Regions from separate parts of the Leuconostoc aquikimchii genome, predicted to be linked through region 1. Evidence: riboswitches for the same ligand, from Rfam matches in the RefSeq annotation. Region 1 holds a riboswitch; each other region holds the start of a gene.
What was found. A riboswitch is a leader RNA that binds a small molecule or an ion and turns the genes downstream of it on or off. The one in region 1 is predicted to bind lysine.
Positions count from the first base shown of each region.

Region 1 (8,187 bases):
AGGACAACATATTTCGTATTTCGAATTTTGTTGACTGTTAATAATTCTTTAGTCATAGCTTTATCAAAACTTACTGCATGTCCACGTAAAGGCGCCCCAACATAAGGCTTATTCAATAGTTTAAATAGCCCCTGCAACGTGCCATCTTCACCTAGATTACCATGAACAACTGGGAAAAAGATATCAAAATCACCACCTTTACGCAATGCATTAATACGTGCAAGCGGATCGGTTGTATCTATTGTCGCCATGTAATCATCAACAATTGGCTGTTCATCTTCTAAAGCCAAAATGCGTTTTGAACTTTCTGGATCTAAAAAGTAGCCATTTTGTGCAATCGCAAAGACCGTTATCTGATACTTTCCGGTCCCTTCAATTGCGTCATAAAAATTCTGAGCCGAACGTTTTGATACATCGTGTTCTGATGAATTACCACCAAATAATAAAGCAACATGTTTTTTTATCATTATATTTCACTCCGAATTTTATTATATCAAAAATAAAGTAATATTACTCAACATAACACTTTAAGTCAAATAACCTTTTGTTTGATCAACGTAATCATACAACTTTTTTGGTACATTTTGTGACCCACACAAAATAATTTCATTAAAAAATCGTGACCTGTTATATAATTGATGCCATTGTGCTTCTGCCTTTAATGCATGCCGCGTGACAAGGTCTTTTCGCCATAATTTCAATGTCAACAAAATATAATCAACATACAATTCATGCGCATTGGCAACATACATGACAACTTCGACTAATCGTTCCGTTTCACCCATCATTAAAGGCTTTTTTAGTTCACGATACCCAGCCAACATACTTGCCAACAGAAATAATTTATCTGCTCGCATGAGTTGTGGCATCATGAATATTTCCGCCAAGGCATTACCCATATGTGTGAATGCGTGTGCCCAACCATTCGTACCGATAAAGCCACGCGTATCGCGTTCAAGTGACGTATATAATGCCATCTGATCAATCACAATATCTAATTGGTCTACTGACATAAATGACCTTTTAGTCCGCTGTGTAAAAAGCAATAATGACAACACGAGTATGCTAAATGATCGGCCATAAACGGCATCATTCTCAGGCTCTAAAATATGTGAAAACAATTGCTCGTCTGACACAAGATGCATTGTTAACCAGCGAAGCTGTGTATCAGAAACCAGCTCATTTTGTATGCTATCACTTAGAAAAAAGAAAGCACCCGTATCACGATATTCTGGCAAAGGATTAGCAAGTTGCACGACAGCTAAGCGTAAATCCTCGTCAGAAATTGTCAATGGTCTTGTGCCATCATCCTGATGCGTATCTAATTGTTGACTGTACATTTGAAAACGTTCCAAGGCGTGATCATCATTATCAGGTAATATAACTGGCGTCGCTTTTTGCGGCGATAGTGCTGCCAGTTCTTCTGATATGACTGAACCTAATGATTGAAATATGTCACCTTTTCGCGCTTTTTGGCGTAATATACTAAATTTTTTCTTTAATTCTGCTAATTCATCCATTAAATTGAAAACCCTGTTGCTTCTTTAAAAGTATCATTTTGTTGCTGATAGCCAATTGTCAGAATTAAACCAACACCTATTAAATTACCAAGCAATGATGAGCCACCTTGCGATATAAATGGTAATGGAATACCAGTTAGTGGCAATAGACCAATACTCATGCCTATATTTTCAAAAACGTGGAACAAAACCATCATCACAACACCAGTTGCAATATAGGCATAAAAGGCATTTTGTGCCTTAAATGTCGCCCGTATCAATCTGTAAATTAATCCAAAATACAAAGCAATTAATATCGTACCACCGATAAAACCAAAACTTTCACCAATGACTGAAAAAATCATATCAGATTCTCGTACCGGCACGTAAACTTTTAAATTGCCAAAACCATTGCCTGTCAGTTGACCAGAACCAATTGCTTTTAAGCTCTGAAATGTCTGATACCCAGATGCTGAAGTGTCTTGATCAGGATGTAACCAAGTTTGAATACGATCAAATTGATATAACTTAAATCCTAATGCATCAAGAATTATTTTACCAGTAGCTGAAGTCACAAGGGCTAACAATGTTACCCCCATCGCTGCTGCCACGCCAATTACTGGCGCTAAAATTCGCCACGTAATGCCAGATACTAACGCAACCCCACCGAATATAGCGATAAATACCAACAGTGTTCCCAAATCGTTTTGTAAAGCAATTAATGCAGCAATTGGTAAAAACCAAAGTGACATTTTCCCTAATAAAAAACCATCTGATCGTGTTGTATGGTGTTCATATAATCGATTGTGCTGTGCAACCACACGGCTCAACATCAAAATAAAAGCTGGTTTAACAACTTCAGATGGCTGAAATGAAATCGGCCCTAACACAAACCAGGATCTGGCTCCTGTAGCGTTCGCCATTTGTCTATCATAAAAAACTAAAACAGCTAGCAGTAAAAACACCCCTAATCCGTATGCGATTGGTGCCAAACGCCAAAGTTGGGAGGCATCAAAACGCAACAAGAATATAATGATTAATGTGCCAATTATCCAAAAAACACCCTGCACAATGGTCGTTCGTACAGCCATTTGCATCGTGCCATATTGCGAATGAAGGGCTGCTTGAAAAACAGAGCTTAATCCAATTATCATAAATAATAATAGCGCTAAAATAATACCCCAGTCTAGTTCTGAACCGGACGTACGGCTACTCATCTGTCTTGATGGCGTATGCTGCATATTGACGTTCCTCATCTACGTACAAGCCCTCATCATAAACTATGATAAGGGCTTGTCATATTATTACTGGTATAAGTTAAAACTAGCTAAAATAGCCTGTAGGGCTTCATCTTGCGTTTTGGCTTGATTAACAACTGCTTGTTGGCCAAAATAGCCTACAAAACCGCGCTCTGCTTTTTCAATATAACCGACTTGTTTGCTATCGATCATCACTTGCGTTTGATTGTCGATAGCAACAAGGTCCACGTTAAAATTCTGATTCTTTTTACGCATTTTATAACCCTTTTCGATTTGATTTCATGTGTTCAAGCAGAGCCCCTGCCCCTTTGGCCACATTATCTAACGGTGAATCGGAAACAACAACTGGTACTTCTAATGCATCAGATAATAGTTGATCCATCCCATGAAGCAGAGCCCCACCACCTGTTAACATGATACCACGATCAATAATATCTGACGCTAATTCGGGTGGCAACTTTGACAAAACTGAATGTGCCGCGCGAACAATTTGTTGCAGTGTATCATGAAGAGCTTCTTCAACTTCATTGGAATGAATAGTGATTGTTTTTGGCATGCCTTCAAAATTATCACGACCGCGAACTTCCATAGTCAAAGGCTCATCAACAGGTAAAGCAGAACCAATTTGAATTTTGATTGTTTCTGCTGTCCGTTCACCAACAATCAAATTATGATGCTTTTTTAAATAACCGACAATGTCGAAATTCATTTTGTCACCAGCCACACGAATCGACTCAGAAACAACAATGTCTCCCAATGACAAAACCGCAATATCAGATGTACCACCACCCATATCAATAACCATCGATCCAATTGGCTTAAAAATATCTAAACCTGCACCAACCGCCGCAACCTTAGGCTCATATTCCAAATACACCTTGGCACCACCTGCTTTTTCAGCAGCTTGAATAATCGCTTTACGTTCAATTTCAGTAATGTTGGTTGGGGCACAAATCATAATGTTTGGCTTTGACATAAAGCCTTTCACATTAAGTTTATCCACAAAATATGTCAACATCGCTTCTGTGACGTCAAAATCTGAAATGACACCATCTTTCAATGGCCGTACGGCACGAATATTTCCTGGTGTGCGACCAACCATGCGATAAGCTTCTGAACCAACAGCTAACACGCGGTCTGTTTTGTCGTCAACCGCCACAACTGAAGGCTCATTTAATACAATCCCTTTACCTTCTACATAAATGAGAACATTGGCTGTTCCCAAATCAATGCCAATATCTTTTGCCATGTTTATTCTCCAAATTTATTATTTTTATAAATGGGCACTAACGTGCCGACCTGTCTACATAATCTAATCAATTATACCATAATTATTAGTGGCTTTTTGTCTACTTTCCAAACACCGCACTTGGCATTGCTACCACCCAATTGGTTATTGTAATGAAAAAACTTGCTAACAAATAACCAAACACAATTGCCACAACAATTTTCAAAAAAGCCGCTTGGGTTGGTGTATATGGCATAAATTTTGCAAAATTAATTGGCCTAATCAACCAAAAGACAAAATACACGGCAAGTAAGTTAATACTTAACATAAATATAGGACTCATAGTATAATTGGCCTTTCTTTTTAAATTATTAAACGTTTTTATTGCGATAATATAATGATTTTATTATATCAATAAGTTCGTGCTTTTTGTAACTTATCCCCTAAATTTTTATTTTATTTCTAATAAAAACCAGTATATCAGCTATTTTAGCTAATATACTGGTTTCTATATTTTTTATCGATGTTGTGTTAAATCAACATCTTCTAATTTGATTTTTTTTGTTTTATAACGAATTTTATAGGCCACAAACAAAATAATAAACAGTGGTACCGACAAATAAGTGACACCTATTTTTTCCCAATTTAAATTTGTGAAACTTTCAGGATCTTGACCAATAATCACACCCATAGAAATAATTAAAGCAAATATTGGTCCAAAAGGAAACCATTTTGCTTTATATTTAAGGTCGCTCAGTTTTTTGCCTTGCGCAAGATAGGCACGTCGGAAACGGTAATGCGAAATGGCAATACCAACCCAAGCAATAAAGCCTGTCAAACCGGAAGCATTCACTAACCACGTATAGGCAACTGACCCACCTTTAGTATTAGAAATGAAAGCCAACAAACCAATAATCGTTGTCAAAACCAAGGCTGCAACTGGCACACCACGCGTAGATAACTTAGCAAATATTTTAGGTGCTTCGCCTTTACGTGCCATAGCATAAAGCATACGTGTCGACGCGTAAGAACCAGAATTTGCCGATGAAACAATCGACGTTAAAATCACTGCGTTCATTAAACTTGCCGCAAATGCAATACCAGCATTTTTGAAAACAATTGTAAAAGGTGACACCGCAATATTTTCTGTAGAAGAACTTAACAAACGTGGATCACGGTAATAAACCAATGCTGAAATAACAAAAATTGCTAAAATATAGAACAATAAAATACGCCAAAATACTTGATTAATTGCCTTTGGAACTGACTTATCAGGATCTTCAGCCTCACCAGCTGTAATACCTATTAACTCTGTGCCTTGAAACGAAAAGCCAGCAACCACAAAGACTGATAAAATTGCTTGTGGTCCGCCAACAAATCCATGATTGCCAACGGATAAGTTTTTCATGACATTCACATCAGAATGAATCACACCAAAAATTGTAGCCAATCCAACAATAAGGAAAGCAATAATCGTTATCACTTTAATCAGTGATAGCCAAAACTCTGCCTCACCAAATGCGCCTACTGAGAACAAATTAATTAAAAAGATAAACACTAAAGCAACGGCTGAAAAAATCCATCCCGGTGTATTAGGAAACCAAAACTTGGATACGAGTCCGACTGCCACAATATCGACTGCCAGTGTAATTGCCCAGTTAAACCAATAGTTCCATCCCATGGCAAAACCTAAAGCAGGATCAACATACTTACCAGCATAATCAGAAAATGAACCAGAGGTTGGCGCATAAGTTGCCATTTCACCCAAGCTGGTCATCAAAAAATACACCATGACCCCAATTGCCAAGTAAGCTACAATTGCGCCAAAGGGCCCTGCCTGAGCTACCGTTGCTCCTGAAGCAACAAAAAGTCCTGTCCCTATTGAACCGCCTAAAGCAATCATAGATACATGACGGGTTTTTAAATTACGTTTCATCCCACCTTGTTGCTCATTCATAAAAATTTCTCCCTATTCGGGGCAAATAAAAAGCCCCTTTCTAAAATATATAGAAAGAGGTTCAAAAAGTCATCGTTTAATCAACTTTCCAAAGCACATCACGTTGCCGTGACAGTCTAACAATTATTAATTATTAGCCCAATATTATTCTGCCAAGAATGATACTTCGGCAACCTTCCCTTTTACGTCAATTCAACATCCTCGGCGGACTCATTCACGTGACTCATGTTGGCTGCAACCTCTTTGATAACTTGAATATCATATCATTTTTAAATTAACGTGTCAATTTCTAATACGCGTTGCCAATGCTTTGCGCGTTTTCGATAGTAATACTCACTAAATTGCCACCAGAAATAGCCGAAAAATAATGACCCTAATCCACTTGAAAACGGCATATCGTGGCGCTGCATGCATGCCATGAGCATCAGCCCCCAAAGTATAATAACAAGCAGCGTCAATCCCTGACGTATCCTACGATTTTTGACAAAACGTGGCATAATAACCACCGCCGCAATTGCTAACAATTGTAGCCACCATAACAATAGTAAATTAGGGATGGTTGGCCCCAATTTAGGCCCAGCTGACCAATGAATTTGCAGAATAAATGACATGGCTAATGCAAATATCATGGCCAATAATTGTGTCACAATAAACCACCACATAGCAATCTTATAATTCATAAAATAAAGCAAACTAAAAATAATCGCCATCGCTAGTATCACAATCCAATAGTGCACAAATATGCCACCAAAAGTAATCCAAACTTGTAAACCACGTGGTATTAAGTTTTGAATGACCAATGCTGCACCATTATCAATAACATGCATAAATAGCATATCAAAGCGCACTTGAATAGCCAACAATAAAAACAGTACACTAAATATGGCTATGAATAATTTTCTTAGTTTATCAGGCTGTATTAACATTTTATTAACTCTCTTGTTTATTTACCACGATAATTGTACCATTATATACAATGTTGTCTTTTAAAATGATTAATTTTTGTTATAATTTAATATTGTCTTTATCTCTGTATCGTATCATAGTAAGATATGATTTTTAATTAGTATCCATACCCTATCCTCATTCATTTAACTACGCCATACTAAATATCAGGAGCGCTACCATCATGGAACCTAAACCAAACTCACGTTTAAAACGTCATCAAAGCCCTAATCATAAAGTACGCAACATTATTCTTTTTTTAATTGCGATACTAGTAATTATCGGTAGCTTCTTTGTATGGCGAACAATTAATAGCGCAAAAGGTGTTGTTGCCAAATCTTACGCTGGTGCAGGTTTAACTAAATCCCGTAATGTATCCAATGTTGTAAAAAGTGGCCGTCCCATTTCAATCTTATTATATGGTACAGACACTGGTGAACTTGGCCGCACCTATCGTGGTCGTACAGACTCGATGATGCTCCTCTTGATTAATCCAGACACAAAAAAGACGACAATGGTTTCCTTACCTCGTGATGCCATGGTATCCATTATTGGCTATGAGGATACTTTCCCTCAAAAACTTAACGCGGCTTACGCTTACGGCTCAACAGCAACCTCAATCAAAACTGTTGAAGCTTTTCTAAACATCCCCATTGATTTCTATGCTTTGGTCAATATGGGGGGCTTAGCCAACATGGTTGATCAAGTTGGTGGTATCTCAGTGGACTCACCACTTGATTTCACTTATAGCCAAGAAACTGCACATGATTATGGTCCCAATCTTTACCGTTTTCATAAAGATAGCAACAAATTTGAACATTCTGATGATAACGGTGAAACTTGGTCTGCATCAAAAACAAAAATGAACGGTGATGCGGCGCTGGCCTTTTCTCGGATGCGTTATGATGATCCTGAAGGCGACTATGGCCGTCAAAAACGTCAACGTTTAGTACTGGAAGGTTTGATTAAAAAATCAGCCAATGTTTCAACCTTGTTAAATGAAAAGTTTATGGCAACTATATCAAGTAATGTCCGTACTGATTTAACTTTTGGCGACATGACAACAATGGCTAGCAAATATATCAAAGCCAAAAATAATATTGTCACCGAGCACATGCAGGGTGTTAGTACAAGTTACCCTGATTCTGAAGGTAATAACGTGTCCTATGAAGTTATCCCTCAAAAAGAGAAACAGCGCACAACTAATCTCATACGTAAAACCTTAAATTTAACACATAAACAAACCGGTCGCCCATATGGTGGTACAATACCTGCTGACTTATCAACGATTGCCACATC
Region 1 covers NZ_JBFPER010000001.1:336,578-344,764, reverse strand. Annotated here, with positions in the region: gene AB3K24_RS01735 (D-alanine--D-alanine ligase family protein) at 1-467, opposite strand, end outside; gene AB3K24_RS01730 (DUF2785 domain-containing protein) at 528-1,520, opposite strand; gene AB3K24_RS01725 (FtsW/RodA/SpoVE family cell cycle protein) at 1,520-2,740, opposite strand; gene AB3K24_RS01720 (DUF2969 family protein) at 2,804-3,013, opposite strand; gene mreB (rod shape-determining protein) at 3,015-4,007, opposite strand; gene AB3K24_RS01710 (DUF1146 family protein) at 4,108-4,329, opposite strand; gene AB3K24_RS01705 (amino acid permease) at 4,504-5,943, opposite strand; lysine riboswitch at 6,027-6,195, opposite strand; gene AB3K24_RS01700 (phospholipid phosphatase) at 6,213-6,869, opposite strand; gene AB3K24_RS01695 (LCP family protein) at 7,073-8,187, shown strand, end outside.

Region 2 (8,187 bases), 930 kb from region 1:
TTTCATAGCCCGATTACAGATGCTATGATTGATGAAGCCGAGCAAGTGTCTAAAATGACATTTAACACGTCAACTTATTTTAATCGTACAGTTTGGGAAAAGGTGCGCGATTTAGGCTATTTTCCAGTTAAAATTAAAGCATTGCCTGAAGGACTTGAAGTGCCAACCGGTAATGCTTTATTCACAATTGAGTCAACAGCTGATTGGTTTGCAACGAGTTTGAATGCGTTGGAGGTTGTGCTCATGCACGTTTGGTACCCAACGACAATTGCAACTAATTCCTTATATATTAAAAAACGCTTGGTACCATTGTTTGAAAAATCAGGCACACCAGCTGGAATTACACTAGCTGTTAACGATTTTGGTTTGCGTGGTGCGACATCACTTGAAACTGGTAAACGTGGCGGCGCTGCGCATTTATTACACTTTCAGGGATCTGATAACATGGCAGCATCACAGTATTTTAACGACATCTATGGTGTTGCTGGCCGTGCTTTGTCAGTTTGGGCGACTGAGCATTCAGTAGCAACTGCTTATGGTGCTGGTCAAGGCGAGCTTGATTATGTCAATGCGCAACTAGATCGTGCCCCAGATAATGCTATTTTGTCGCTTGTGATTGACTCATATGATGCGTTGCATTTTATTGAAAAAGTTATTGGTTCACCAGAAATTAAAGATCGTATTATCAAACGTACAGGACGCATTGTTTTACGTCCTGATTCTGGTGATCCAGAAACGATTGATTTACAAGTATTAGCTTTATTAGCAGATATTTTTGGGACAACGACCAATGATAAAGGCTATCAGGTGTTGCAACATAACGTCGGGGTTATTCAGGGAGATGGCATGAAAGCAGATACGATTGTGTCGCTCTACGAAGTAATCATGCAAGCTGGTTGGTCTACAGACAACTTAGTGGTTGGCTCTGGCGGTGGTTTGTTACAAGAAGGCTTCACACGTGACACTGAACGCTTTGCAATTAAAGCAGCTTATGCTGAAAATGCCGCTGGTGATAAAATTAATATTCAAAAAAAGCCTAAAACTGATGTGACTAAAACATCAAAAGCGGGTCTACTAAAAGTTATTTTACGTGATAATAAGATAGTAACAGTTTCTCAACATGAGACTGGGCAAGACTTACTAGAAACAGTATATGAGAATGGTGTGACATTGCCTGTTAATGGCAATGAGATTATCAATCGCACACTTTTTTGAGGTAGTGATATGAATTATCAGTTTAGAAAAAAATCTGAATTAACTGACGACATCAAAGTGACGATGCTTGATGTCAAGTCTGCTGCACAGGCTTATCGTGATCGTGAAAAACGGGATAAAAAACCAGACAGTGAACTTGCAAATGATATTGTGGGGCATGGTGTTCGGGCGCTTGGAACCGAGTCGGCCATTGGTAAAGATGAGCGTAAAGTTCAAGTAGCTGCCTTGTTTAATGCTGGCATGACAAGCTACATTGATTTGTCGTTTGAAATGAACTTGGCAGAGTCAACGATTCGGCGGTATGGTAAAGAACTTGGTCTAACTTTTATTGATACAGAATACTAGATTAAAAGTTTGACATTTTTTAGTCAGTAAGTTATGATTACTACAACATAAAAATTTAATTTCACATAGAGGTTGCGGTTGACATAAGTCGCTTATCTGAGCTGTTTTAACAGGTTAAATAAGTCAAAGGGGATATCGCCGAAATGAGCGTTCACAATAAATGAACGGTTGTTGGGCTAATAGCTAATAACTATTAGACTGTCGTTAGTCATAACGGTGAGCTATGGAACAGTCAAAATTGCTAAACACAAAAGCCTTTTGTCCGTGACCTAGTCTCGAACAAAAGGCTTTTTTATGTGAAATCAAGGGGAAGTAGTTAGTTTGTGTACAGTTAAATGGCACAAATAGGACTTAGGAGAGTATATGAGTTATCCAACAAATACAGCGCAACATTTAACAATTGACACTGTTGACACGATTGATTTAGCACAAACTTATGGGACGCCATTATATGTATACGATGTCACTAAAATTCGTCAAACTATGCGTGATTTTAAGGCGATTTTTGAAAAAGAAAATGTGCCTTATGTTGTGAGTTATGCCTCTAAAGCGTTTGCTACCAAAGCCATTTATCAAGTGGCACAGCAAGAAGGCATTCATGCTGATATTGTCTCTGGTGGTGAACTTTCTACGGCATTAGCAGCTGGATTTGATCCTAAACATTTAAGCTTTAATGGTAACAATAAAAGTTGGGATGAGCTCACGATGGCGGTTACCCAGGGTGTAGGGACAATTATTGTCGATAATTTCTTAGAATTACAATTATTGTCAGAAATTGCTGCTGAAAATAAGGTGAAACAAGACATACTACTGCGAATTTCACCAGGCATATCAGCCCACACACACGAGTTTATCAGTACTGGGCAACAAGATTCTAAATTTGGGTTTGATTTGCTAACTGGGCAAGCTAAAGCAGCTTATGATATTGCTAAACAGGATGAAAATTTTAATTTACGTGGACTCCATGCACATATTGGCTCACAAATTTTTGATGTGACTGGCTTTGAAAAAAATGCGGCACTACTAGCAGAAACAGCACAAAGTTGGGGATTTCAACCAGCTGTTATCAATGTTGGCGGTGGGTTTGGTATTCGTTATACGGCAGAAGATCAACCCTTACCTGAAAGTGAATATGCAGATGCCATTATTCGTACTTTGAAGGGTAAAGCAGCCGAGTACGATTGGAAAATGCCGGAAATTTGGATTGAACCTGGGCGTTCAATTGTTGGCTCAGCAGGGCAAACGCTTTATACGATTGGTTCGCGGAAAGATATTCCTGATTTGCGTCACTATTTAGCAGTTGACGGTGGTATGGGAGACAATATTCGACCAGCGTTGTATCAGGCAAATTACGAGGCTGTTTTGGCTAATAATCCGAACGCAGCAACTCAAGAAGTTGTGCGTGTGGCAGGTAAATATTGTGAATCAGGGGATGTTTTAGTTTGGCAACAAGCGCTACCCAAAACACAACCGGGCGATATTTTATCTGTTTTGGCAACTGGGGCTTACGGATATGCTATGGCATCAAATTACAATCGCAATCCAAGACCGGCTGTTGTATTTGTTGAAAACGGCAAACATCAATTAGTTGTTGCGCGTGAAACGTATGCGAACTTAACAGCCTTGGATCAAGATTACATGTTAGAAAAAAGTGATAAATCATAAGCTATACGCTTATAGGACAACAAAACTAAAACAAACAAAAGGGAACTAAATACTCATGACAGAAATACAAAGTGACGCACAACGACTAATTAACTTTATTGCCAATGCTAAAAAAGTGACACCTGTAAAAGTCACTTATAAAGGTGTTTTAGATGGTGAAATTCCAGCTAATGTGCAACAATTTGGTGGTGTCTCATTTGGTCAATTAATTGGTGACTGGTCTGACGTGCAACCATTGATTGCTAATTTACCTAGTGAAAGTGTTTATATTGAAAATGAGGCACGCAACTCAGCTGTACCTCTGCTGGATAAGTTGCACATTAATGCCCGCATTGAGCCTGGTGCTATTATTCGTGAACAAGTTGAAATTGGCGATAATGCTGTTATTATGCTTGGCGCAGTCATTAATATTGGTGCTGAAATTGGTGCGGGCACGATGGTTGATATGGGTGCAATACTTGGTGGTCGTGCGATTGTTGGCACGAATTCACATATTGGTGCGGGCGCTGTTTTGGCAGGGGTTATCGAACCAGCTTCTGCGCAACCAGTCCGTATTGGCAATAATGTTTTGGTTGGGGCCAATGCTGTGGTCATAGAGGGTGTTCAAGTTGGCGATGGCGCAGTCGTTGCAGCTGGTGCCATTGTGACGAAAGATGTACCAGCTAATACTGTCGTGGCGGGGGTACCGGCCAAGGTAATTAAGAAAATTGATTCACAAACACAACAAAAGACTGCCTTAATTGACGCCTTACGAGAATTATAATGGCTGAAGTAACTTTTGAAAATTTACAACAGTATCGGCGGGATTTGCATTTAATTCCAGAACTTGCGTTGGCTGAGTTTCAAACACATGATTACTTAATGAACAAAATAACCAATTGGCAAAACGATACGATGACTATTCGTACAGTTGCAGAACTACCAACGGCTATTTTGGTCCGTTTTCAAGGGAGTGACCCAAAGCGAACAATTGGTTATCGATCAGATATTGATGCATTACCAATTGTAGAGCAAACTGGTTTATCATTTCAGTCAACCCATGCTGGTATTATGCACGCTTGTGGACATGATGTACATATGAGTTTGGCATTGGGAATGGTGCAATACTTTAGTCAACATCAACCTAAGGATAATTTTATTGTGTTCTTTCAGCCGGCCGAAGAAGCTAAAAGCGGTGGTAAACTGGCGTATGATTTAGGGATTTTTGAAGGTGAATGGCGACCAGATGAGTTTTATGGCATTCATGATCAACCAGATTTACCAGCAGGGACTTTAAGTACACTAGTTGGCACTTTATTTGCGGGCACGGCTGAATTAGTAATTGATATTCATGGTCAAGGTGGGCACGCAGCTTATCCACATTTAGTTAAGGATCCTATTGTGGCGGCAGCAGAATTAATTATGCAGTTGCAGACGGTCGTTTCGCGTGCAGTTGATCCAATTAAAGGTGGCGTGGTGAGTATTGGGGTCATTAATGGTGGACAAGCTAACAATGTGATTCCTGATAATGTCCATTTGGAAGGTACAGTACGTAGTATGACACGCGCTGATTTGGAAATTATGTTAACCCGTATTCGTCAGATTGCTGCAGGCGTTGCATTGGCTAATGATATAACAATTGATGTTGTGCTAGAAAGTGGCAGTTATTTACCAGTTGAAAATAATCCAGAGTTAGCAAGACAGTTAATTGAATTTATGAAATCACGTGATGATATTGCTTTTGAAATTGCACAACCAGCGATGACTGGGGAAGATTTTGGGTACTTGTTACAACAAATTCCAGGGGTCATGTTGTGGTTAGGCGTCAATGATGAACACGCATTACACAGTCCTAAATTAACGATAGACGAGGGCGCCTTATTGCCTGGTTTTACAGCATTGAAGAATTTTATGGCATGGCGAATGGATCAGTAGAGTAAATGCAATTGTTGCAGTGAAACAAATGAAGTAGAGTTCAGGGGAAAAAGCGATGTATGAAAATATTAATTTAATTACGGCTATTATTACGCCTTTTGATGAAGCAAATGAGATCGACTATTCAGCGCTCAAACAGGTAATTGATTACTTGCTAACGCATGGCACTCAGGGACTTGTAATTGCTGGCACAACTGGTGAATCACCAACATTGACACATGACGAAAAGTTAGCTTTGACGCAATATATTGCCGATTATGTTGGGGACAAGGTGTTGTTAATAGCTAATGCTGGCACAAACAATACAGCAGAATCTATCAAAAATGCCCGTGAATTGAGTGCTATTGCGCACGTTGATGGCATTTTAGCAGTGACGCCATACTACAATAAGCCAAGTCAAAGTGGCATGATTGCACACTTTACAGCAATAGCAGATGCAGCAACTAAGCCAGTGATGTTGTATAATATTCCAGGCCGTTCAGCAGTTGGCTTGACTGTTGATAGTGTTGTGACATTGGCACAACACACTAATATTAATGCAGTCAAAGAGACAACTTCAGCAGAGTTTATAGGTGCTGAAATTGAACGTACGCAGGCGGCAGATTTTGCTGTTTATACAGGTGAAGATGCACAAACATTGGCTGCATATGCGCAAGGTGGGGCCGGAACAATTTCGGTGGCATCACATTTATATGGGGATGAAATGACCGCATTATTTGCTGCGATGAATGCTAATGATTGGCGTGAGGCCGGTCGCATACAACGCTACCTAACACCGCGGATGAACGCTTTGTTTGCATTTCCATCACCAGCACCTGTTAAAGCAAAATTGCATGAAAAGGGGCTGGTTAAAAACTTGGCACGCTTACCAATCTTGCCCTTAACAAAACAAGAACAACAGACATTAGATGGCCTTTTGGAGACTAATTCATGACAAAAATAATTCTAGCTGGTGGTTTTGGTAAATTAGGTTTAGCTATTCAAGCTGGTTTAGCAGGAACTGATTATGACATTGTTGGTATTTTAAGTGGTCACAGCCATGAAAGTCAGTATCCTGTCTGGACAACACACGATCAAATCACTGAAGCAGCGGATATATTTTTAGATGTTAGTACGCCAGCTACTGTGTTTGAAAATGCGCAGTGGGCAGTCAATCATGACATGGCGGTAGTTATTGGTGCCACTGGTTTGACTGAAGCGCAAGTGACACAATTACGTGGGCAATCAAAACATGGTATTTTAATTGTACCGAATTTTAGCCTTTCAGCTGTATTATTAATGCAATTTGCGCAACAAGCTGCACGATATTTTCCTGACGTGGAAATTGTTGAGACACATAATCCTAAAAAAGTTGATTCGCCCTCAGGGACTGCTGTACAAACTGCTAAGTTGATTGCCAATGAACGGATTAATGCAGCACAAAAAACGCGTGATGGTGAAGCACGTGGGCAACGCGTGTCAGATATTCCCGTTCATGCGATGCGCTTACCCGGATATATTGCACAACAAAGTGTTTATTTTGGTGGCATTGATGAACAACTAACATTAACGCAAAGTACAACCAGTCGCTCGGCGTTTGTTCCAGGTGTTTTAATGGCGTTAGCTGGGGTTAAAAAAATAACTGACTTAAAGGTTGGACTTGATAGTGTTTTATAATAGATACAAAATTTGATTTATTTTTTGATAATAACTATTTCAATATGTTTAGAATATTAATTAAAAGTGGAGAAATCCACTTTTTTTGTGCGTCAATTTATGATTTATTGACAAGTTTAAATTTTTTGACGCTTATTTTTTTGTTTGCTTTAATAATACATTTTTAATGGATAATTGAGATTTTGATAACTTATGTGATACAATAAATCTGTGCAATTACGCACCGATAATCAATTATATTTTAAATATTGGGAGAATAAATTTAATGAAGCAACAGAAAAAAGTTATTAAACTGTATAAGTCGGGCAAGCTGTGGGTAACGGCGGCCATAGTTGTCGGCGGTATGATAGTCAGTACTTCAGTGTCAGCAGCTACCGGCGGCGAATCGACTAATGTCAATAGTTCAACGCAGCAAAATATAACTGCGCAAAAATTGTCAGTAGCTGATCAAACAAAAGTGGCCGATGAGTCAACGAAGTTGTCAGCAAATGATCAGGTAAAAACAAATAGTGCAACAACAACATTAACAGATGAAAATCAAACTGTAAACGAGCATGTGGCAACAACAGTGAATTCAAGTCGCTCAAATACTACGGAAAATGAAGATAAATCTGTCGATGCAAGTGAAATTGACAAAGCAGTAAACGATGCACAAGATGCAAGTGTTGAAGTAACAGAAACACCTGCAAAAAGCACAAATATACAAGGTGTTGAAGATTCAGATAAAAATGAACAAGTAATAGGACAACAAGACACTGATAAAGCTGATTATCAAAATCAAATTGATCGCTTAAATGCTGCTAAAGAACAGCAAAAAGCGCAAGATCAAAAGTATGCTGATGATAAGGCAAGTTATGAAGCGGCCCTAGCTGCCGGAAAACAAACTAATTCTGACGGTAAAACACAAATTGCGACTTCTTCAGCACCACAAGCTTTAGCTTTAGATAAAAGTAAACCAGCTGATGAAACTGCGCCAACAGGAACAATGACCCCAACAAAAGTTTACTCTGGTGACTCTGATGCAGGTAAGAATAGTAATTTAAAGGATAGTTCTAAAATATGGGAGTATTCTGGCAATCAATTATTAAATAAAAATACGGTTATTAATAAAACATGGGTTAAATCGGGCACAATTATTGTTAGAGATAATACTGGTGCACTTGTAGAGCGCGCTGTTGATTTAAATGAATCATTTCATGATTTTCAACTACAAAATGGTAATTGGTCAGAGACCAATGATTACCATGATCAAGGAATTCCAAAGGTAACTATTAGTAGTAATGCGATTGATAATGTAGAAATGTGGAACCTTAATTGGCAAACGACATTTTGGTTTACCTATAGTGACAATAATGAAATTGTGCCTATCTCAAAAATGACTGGCACTGCTGG
Region 2 covers NZ_JBFPER010000001.1:1,270,635-1,278,821, reverse strand. Annotated here, with positions in the region: gene AB3K24_RS06315 (nicotinate phosphoribosyltransferase) at 1-1,215, shown strand, start outside; gene AB3K24_RS06310 (hypothetical protein) at 1,225-1,560, shown strand; lysine riboswitch at 1,619-1,792, shown strand; gene lysA (diaminopimelate decarboxylase) at 1,924-3,225, shown strand; gene dapD (2,3,4,5-tetrahydropyridine-2,6-dicarboxylate N-acetyltransferase) at 3,281-3,988, shown strand; gene AB3K24_RS06295 (N-acetyldiaminopimelate deacetylase) at 3,988-5,139, shown strand; gene dapA (4-hydroxy-tetrahydrodipicolinate synthase) at 5,195-6,073, shown strand; gene dapB (4-hydroxy-tetrahydrodipicolinate reductase) at 6,070-6,795, shown strand; gene AB3K24_RS06280 (MucBP domain-containing protein) at 7,061-8,187, shown strand, end outside.
Region 2: linked by a shared signal. The riboswitch ahead of lysA (diaminopimelate decarboxylase) and the one ahead of AB3K24_RS01705 (amino acid permease) in region 1 are both predicted to bind lysine.

Region 3 (8,187 bases), 100 kb from region 1:
CAGACGATTATGAGTGGACAAGCATCATTGGTACTAGCCGGTGGTATCGAAAGTACCTCACTGGCCAATCTCATCATTGATCGTGATACTAAAGCTGTGCGAGCGCGTTTTCCAATGGTACCAACAGGCCAACTAGATTTAGATATGGGTGTTGTAGCAGAAAATATGAGTCAAAAATATCATATTTTGAGAGAACAACAAGATGCATATGCCTTTAGAAGTCATCAAAAGGCGAAACAAGCTTTTGAAATGGGATTATTAGATAGAGAAATTTATGCTTTTGAGTCAGAAAACATGAAAGAGACACAGGATCAATGTCCAAGATTTGAGACTAGTTTAGAAAAATTGGCGCAACTAAAGCCTGCTTTTTCTAAACAAGGCGTCGTAACGGCCGGCAATAGTTGTCCGATTAACGATGGTGCTGGCACGGTACTACTTAAAAAATTTGACCCAAGTGAAGCCGTACAAGGCTATTATTTGGACTATGAGTTTGTGGGTCTGGCACCTGATCAATTTCTGTTAGGCCCAATCAGTGCAACGCAAAAGTTATTAGTTAAGCACGGACTGTCAATAACTGATATTGATGTTGTGGAACTGAATGAAGCTTTTGCCGTACAAGGAATTCTTTGTCAACAAGCATTAGATATTCAAGATCAACAGTTAAATCCATTGGGTGGCGCCTTAGCATACGGCCATCCATATGGTGCAACTGGTGCGATATTAATTGCCAGGTTGCTCAATAGTTTGAACCGAATATCGAGACCAGCATTAGGTATTGTCACGTTATGTATTGCTGGTGGTATGGGAATGAGCATGTTGATTGGCAACAAACACTGGGCGTAGTTTTTTGGTATACTAAATAGCAAAAGTGAGGTTGAACTATGTTGCGTTCGGTTTTGATTTTTCCTAAATTTAGTCAGATGACGGATATTAACAAAATTCGTCGTTGTTATGATAATTTGTATCAACACATTGCACCACATATCTCACTCGTTTTCCCTTTTGACAATGATTTGGCGGATGAAACACTTGTTCAAGTCGTGACTGATGTCATTAAGAGACAACAACAATTTGACATACGACTGACTGCCGTTTCGGGAGATCCGGAGCATGGCTATGTTTGGTTAGTGGTTGATCAAGGATCAAAAATATTAACTGAGCTACATGATGCCTTATATGCTGAACCAATTCTTAATCCTTATTATCGAGAAGATTTGCCTTACCAACCGCATGTCACTGTTGCACAAGGATTATCGCAACTACAAGCTGAGCATCTCATGATAGCACTGAAAAATGAAACGTATGATTTAACAGCGACCATCACAGAAGTAGCTATCGAACACATATTAGAGAACGATGATTCATCTGTTTTCACTACGATTGTTTTAGATGAAAAAGATGAAAATTAGAATTATTGGCCCAGTTGGTAGCGGCAAAACAACCTTGGCACATAAAATAGCAAGTACTGAGCATTATCCAGTGACATCACTAGATGATTTAAACTGGGTACGACAAGCAACGGGAGATAGGCATCGTACATCATCAGAAATACAAGTTTTACTACAAGTGGTTATCCAGCAAAATGACTGGATAATTGAAGGCGCTCAGTTCCGTGAAGGCCAGGACTGTTTTGCGTTAGCTGATGTCATTTATGTTTTGGACCTGCCTTATTACCAAAATGTATACTATATATTAAAAAGGTGGGTCAGTAATCGGTTACATGGCGGACCGAACCAGTATCGAAATTTATGGTTATTTTTAAAGTGGCAAAATAAATGGCGTACAACTAATCGTGATGTTATATATCGGCTATTAAAACCGTATAATCAAAAAGTAATCATTATACGAAAAAACAAAGTTTGACAAAATAAAAAAATTAGAATAAAATAAAAACAATGAGAAAATCATAGAGGTTGCCATAACCATGAGTCATTCGCGGAGTATTGATAGATACTGTGAAACGGGTAAAAGGGGTTATAGCCGAAGCGCTGATACTGTCATATCAGTAAGCTGGGCCATTTAGTTAAGAACTAATGGACTGTCGCAATTGCGGGGTGCTATGACAGAAACGATTGTTTTATTGCGATCCGTGACTGCCACACCTGGCAGATGCGGATTTTTATTTTAGATGAAAAGAGTAAAATATGGTGGAAGCAATTACACGACCAACGCGAATTGAAATTTCTAAAAAGGCTTTAAAGCACAATATAGCGGTGGTTAAAAAAGTATCTGGTGCCGATAAAATATTTTTGGCAGTCAAATCAAATGCCTACGGATTAGGTTTGGTGCCAACTTCTAAGGCGGCTGTGGCAGGTGGCGTTTATGGGCTTGCTGTTGCAATCATTGACGAGGCGCTGGCACTACGACATGAACGTATTACTGAACCAATTCTTATTTTAGGTATTTCACCAGCAAAATATTCTGAATTAATGGCGGTGCAACATGTCATGGCCACCGTTGTATCGTTAGCATGGTTAAAAGAAGCAGTACAGTATTTAACTGGTGAGCAACGACTACATATCACGTTGGGCGTGGATACGGGGATGGGGCGCATCGGATTTCGTACCCGAGAGTCTCTAGCAGAAGCAATTACCTATCTGCAAGCACACGACGATATTTTTGATTATGTTGGCTTATCAACACATTTTGCTGAATCAGATTCTGTTGAGACGGATTATTTTTATATGCAACTTAAGCGGTGGCACGATATAACAGATGGTTTACCAGAACCTGAATTTTATCATGTGGCTAATTCAGGTGCAGCAATGTATCATGCTGATGAAGTACCACATGACGTGATTCGTGTTGGGACTGTATTATATGGCGTTGAGCCTTCTCGTGGTGAGTTGGCAGATGGCAAAAATTTACAACCGGTGATGGCACTGCGTAGTGAAATGAATTTTGTTAAACAATTACCAGCTGGTGAAGGCATTAGTTATTCACATAAATACACGACAAGCGGTGACGAGTGGATAGGCACTGTACCAATTGGGTATGGTGATGGTTGGTTACGTAAAATGTCTGGATTCAAGGTCATTGTTGATGGTCAATACGCACCAATAGTTGGGCAAGTTGCAATGGATCAGTTGATGATTAGGTTGCCACATGAGTACCCCACGGGTACAACAGTCACATTCATCGGCAAGGATGGTGGACTTGAAAATACGCTTGAAGATGTTGCACAGCACGCTGATTTAGCACCATGGGAGATTACAACAGGCATGCAAGATCGTTTACATCGCGTTCTGGTTGATTAATACAGGGTGATGTGCCGTTTCAAAATATTAGGAGAGAAAATAAACATGACAGAACGTACATATAACATTGCTATACTTGGCGCAACTGGTGCAGTTGGCACACGATTGATGTCACAATTAGAAGAATCAACTATACCAGTTAACAGTTTGAAATTACTCGCTTCAGCAAGGTCAGCTGGTAAAAAGCTGACCTTTAAAGGGCAAGAACTAACTGTTGAAGAAGCGACACCAGATAGTTTTAATGGGATTGATTTGGTGTTGGCTTCTGGTGGTGGTTCTGTCTCACAACGTTTTGCACCGGAAGCAGTTAAACGTGGGGCGGTTGTTGTGGATAATTCAAGTTTTTGGCGTATGAATGATAATGTGCCACTAGTAGTACCTGAAGTTAACGAAGCTGACTTAAAAGGTCATAATGGTATTATTGCCAATCCAAATTGTTCAACGACTCAAATGGTAGTAGCACTTGAACCGGTACGTCGCGCGTTTGGTTTGCGTCGTGTCATTGTGTCTACTTATCAGGCAGCATCTGGTGCCGGACAGTCAGCATGGGAAGAATTAGTCGCGCAAACTAATGCCCATAATGCTGGTGAAAAAATGGTTGCTAACATTTTGCCAGTCAAAGGGGCTGATAAACATTATCCATTAGCTTATAATTTACTACCACAAATTGATGTGTTTGAAGATGATGGTTATACACATGAAGAATGGAAAATGATTCATGAAACTAAAAAAATCATGTTCGGAGACAAAAACTCTAAGTCAGTTAAAGTGACAGGCACAGCTGTCCGTGTACCTGTGCCAGTAGGTCATGGTGAGACAGTTTATTTTGAAACAGCGCCAAATACTGGTGCTACAGCTGCTGGCATTCAGGAAGCACTAAGTCAAGCACCAGGCGTTATTTTAGAAGATAATCCTAAAGAACAAATCTATCCTCAGCCTTTAAATGCTGAAGGAAAACGTGAAACTTTTGTCGGGCGTGTACGACCAGATTTAGAAAATGACGATTCTTTCCATATGTGGGTTGTATCTGACAACTTGTTGAAAGGTGCGGCATGGAACACAGTTCAAATTGCCGAACGACTGGTTGATTTAGACTTAGTCCGTGTGCCAGTAGGCGCTGCAAGTAAATTTTAAGCATAGCCGCGTGTTACAATAAAGGCATGGAAACCTTTGTATTTTTGACGACAATAGCATTAGTAGTGGCTTTATACCACCAATTTCAAAAAAATCCCGCGACGATGCAAATCGGTACGTTTGGGGTTTTTATTGTTCTTGGGGCCATCATTTCAATGGCCTATCTTTTTAATATAACCGCACAAATAGTGAAGATATCTATGCAAATTGGCTATGGTATGGCGGTATTTTTTGGTGTTGTGCTGATGTTGAGTATGGTAAGACATAGTTGGAAAAAGTCACATCGACTAGGGTTGCCTTTGTTAGTCAGTGGTTATCTTGTGAGTCTATTGTTGTTTAGTCAGTGGTCATTATGGTGGCAGAGTGCGCCATGGTTGATGTTATATTTTGTATGGCAATTTAGTCGATTTATTGTGAGTAGTGTGTTATATGGTTACGTGATAAAAGCGCCGACTCACGGGCCTTTAGTGGTGCTTGGTGGTGGTCTGGCAGATGGCTATAGTGTTGGCAATATAGTTGATAAACGCATTCAAGCAGCAGTGACTGATGCCAACAAAATGGTAGCGTATCCAGTGATTGTGTTTTCTGGTGGGCAAGGCAATGATCAATTGCGTAGTGAAGCTGAGGCAATGCGTGACTGGGCCGTGTCGCACTACAGCGTGCCACGTGAAAAAACACAACTAGAAGATCAGTCACGAAATACATATCAAAATTTAAAATATACATCTCAACTACTTTCGGCGCAACCTTTCACATTTTATACAAGTGGTTATCATGTTTTTCGGGGTGTTTTGCTAGCGCGCGAGCAAAATATTGTGGCACGAGGGCGTGGCGGATTTGTGCCACTGACTTATCGTGTGCCAGCTTTTTTTAGAGAATTTGCTGGTGTCATGAGTATGCATCTCAAACGTCAAGTGATGTGGGCAGCAGCCTGGTCGCTGATCGCGTTTGTAGTTAATATGTTTATTACTTACTAGTCGTGTGTTATAATTGTTTTTATCATTTTATGAAAGGTATATGATTTTTTATTAGAAATATTTTTATAAATCTTTCATATAAAATTGGAGATGTGTATGAACATTTTTGGAAAATTAATGTGGTTTTTCCGTCAAAATAAGCGGCTTTACATTTTAGGGCTATTTTTTTTGTTTTTGACGGAAATTTCTCAAATGGTGTCACCAGCGTTAATTGGCCGCTTTACAGATCAAGTTGTATCGCGCACACTAACGGTAGAAAATTTAGTATTTTATGCGGGGGGAATTTTACTATTTGCGATATTAATGTATATTTTTAGATATGCTTGGATTACGCATATATTTCAGGGATCCGCTTTGCTTGAGAAAACATTGCGTCAACAATTGTTTGATCACTACATGAAAATGGATACAACATTCTATCAACGGCATCGAACAGGTGATTTGATGGCACATGCAACAAATGATTTGTCAGCTGTGCAACGCGTTGCTTCCGGTGGCATTTTAATGTTAGTTGATTCAATTGTTGTTATTATTTTTACGGTGATTTCGATGGTTATTGTCGTTGATTGGCGACTCACGTTGATAGGCGTCTTACCTTTACCACTTTTAATTTTTGGTGTGCGCTATTTGTCACCAAAAATGCGTCAAGCATTTACAGCCGCACAAGAAGCTTTTTCGCGTTTGTCAAACAAGTCGCAAGAATCAATTGCTGGTGTGAAGGCGATTAAAACTTTGGGACAAGAAATGGCTGATGTTGCTGATTTTGAATCGCAAGTGACAGAAACTATCCAAATTAATAAGCACGTGGCCTTGATTGATTCATTGTTCGGACCGATGGCTACCGTTATTATGACGCTGAGCTTTGTTATTATGATAACTTATGGTGGGTCACTTGTCCTGAACGAACAAATTACAATTGGTCAATTAGTATCATTTTCAACATATTTGGGTTTACTCGTTTGGCCAATGTTTGGATTAGGGCAACTTTTTAATGTATTGGAGCGAGGCAATGCATCATACACACGTGTACAAAATATTTTATCGGAAAAATCGGCTATTGTTGAAGATGAAAATGGTGTCGTTGAGCAAGCCAAAGGTGATTTAAACATTAATATTGATCAGTTTATTTATCCCAATGATCAGAGTAAAAAAGTTGCGTTACAAGATGTTCATATAGCAATTAGAGCAGGTGAAACGCTGGGTATTGTTGGCCGAGTGGGTGCAGGTAAGACAACATTAATCAAACTACTATTACGTCAGTTTGATGATTATACAGGTGTCATTCGAGTTGGAAACGTTAACATTAAGCATTATACGTTCAAGGCCTATTTAAGATCAATTGGCTATGTGGCGCAAGAAGACTTTTTGTTTTCAACAACAGTGCGCGATAATATTCGATTTTCTGATGTCAATAAGAATCAACAAGAGGTGACGTTAGTTGCCCAAAAAGCTGCTTTTCATGAAGATGTTTTGTCATTACCGGACGGATATGATACAGAGGTTGGGGAGCAGGGGGTTAGTTTGTCTGGTGGTCAAAAGCAACGCTTAGCTATTGCGCGCGCATTGATTACGGATCCAGAAATATTGATTTTAGACGATGCGTTGTCCGCTGTTGATGCAATGACTGAGCAACATATTTTGGGTACTTTAAAGTCAGAACGTCGTGAAAAAACCACCATCATTGCTGCACATCGGATTAGTTCAGTGATGAACGCGGATGAAATTGTTGTGTTTGACCATGGTGAAATTAAAGAACGTGGGACGCACGCCACTTTAATTGCAAAAAATGGCTGGTATGCGGCAATGTATCAACAACAGCAATTAGCGACACAACTTGAAGATAAATTAAGCGGAAAGGTGGTCGACGATGTCTGAAAAAAATAGTTCTGTTTGGGCAAAAAGTATTCCAATTAAAGAACAAATAAGGGTTATTGTGACATTAATTAGACAGGCCAAACCTTTTCGAAAAATGTTTTTTGGCGCATTGGCCATTGGTGCTGTTTTTGCCTTGCTACAAGCAGCAGCGCCGCGTGTCATTGCTTATTATATGACAACTTATTTACAACAGCGTGATAATGTCACATTACAAGTGATGATTAGCTTTGCAGTCTTAGTAGCAATTATTCGGTTAAGTCAAGCTGTAGCAGATGCTTTGAATGCATATTATTTTACTGTAGCAGCTGAATATGCACTAGAAGATATACGTGTTAAAGTATTTCGTAAGTTACATACGTTAGGGATGCGATTTTTTGACCAAGTACCAGCTGGTTCGTTAGTCACTCGTGTCAATAATGATACGGCTGCGCTTGCCGATTTTTGGCGATTCTTCATGCAACTCACATTCGTTATAATGAGTATGATTGGTGCCTATATCGGTATGTTGACAGTGAGTGTAAAAGCAACGTTGCTAATGCTTATTGTGGTCCCGTTTATTGTCGGGTCAGTGATTTTGTATCAACGTTTTTCATCTAGTTTGTTTCGACATATGCGTGAACGACTATCACATTTAAATGCTAAGATTGCTGAAAGTATTACAGGTATCGATGTTATTCAAGAATTTTATCAAGAAGATCGCTTTAAAAAATCGTTTGCTAAGGTTAATGGCGAATACTTTAATGCGCGATTTCGGATGGTAAAAGCAGATGCCTTACTGCTGGAACCTATGGTTGATATGTTGCTGGGTGCGGCGATGGTTCTTGTTTTTTGGTATTTTGGTGTATTGTCAATGGCAACAGTCGTTTCTGCTGGCGTCATTTATGCTTTTACAACGTATTTAAATAACATATTTAGTCCATTGGAAAGTGTCATGAACTTATTTA
Region 3 covers NZ_JBFPER010000001.1:233,116-241,302, forward strand. Annotated here, with positions in the region: gene AB3K24_RS01215 (thiolase family protein) at 1-843, shown strand, start outside; gene AB3K24_RS01220 (2'-5' RNA ligase family protein) at 882-1,409, shown strand; gene AB3K24_RS01225 (P-loop NTPase family protein) at 1,399-1,863, shown strand; lysine riboswitch at 1,900-2,068, shown strand; gene alr (alanine racemase) at 2,145-3,257, shown strand; gene AB3K24_RS01235 (aspartate-semialdehyde dehydrogenase) at 3,303-4,391, shown strand; gene AB3K24_RS01240 (YdcF family protein) at 4,436-5,368, shown strand; gene AB3K24_RS01245 (ABC transporter ATP-binding protein) at 5,465-7,243, shown strand; gene AB3K24_RS01250 (ABC transporter ATP-binding protein) at 7,236-8,187, shown strand, end outside.
Region 3: linked by a shared signal. The riboswitch ahead of alr (alanine racemase) and the one ahead of AB3K24_RS01705 (amino acid permease) in region 1 are both predicted to bind lysine.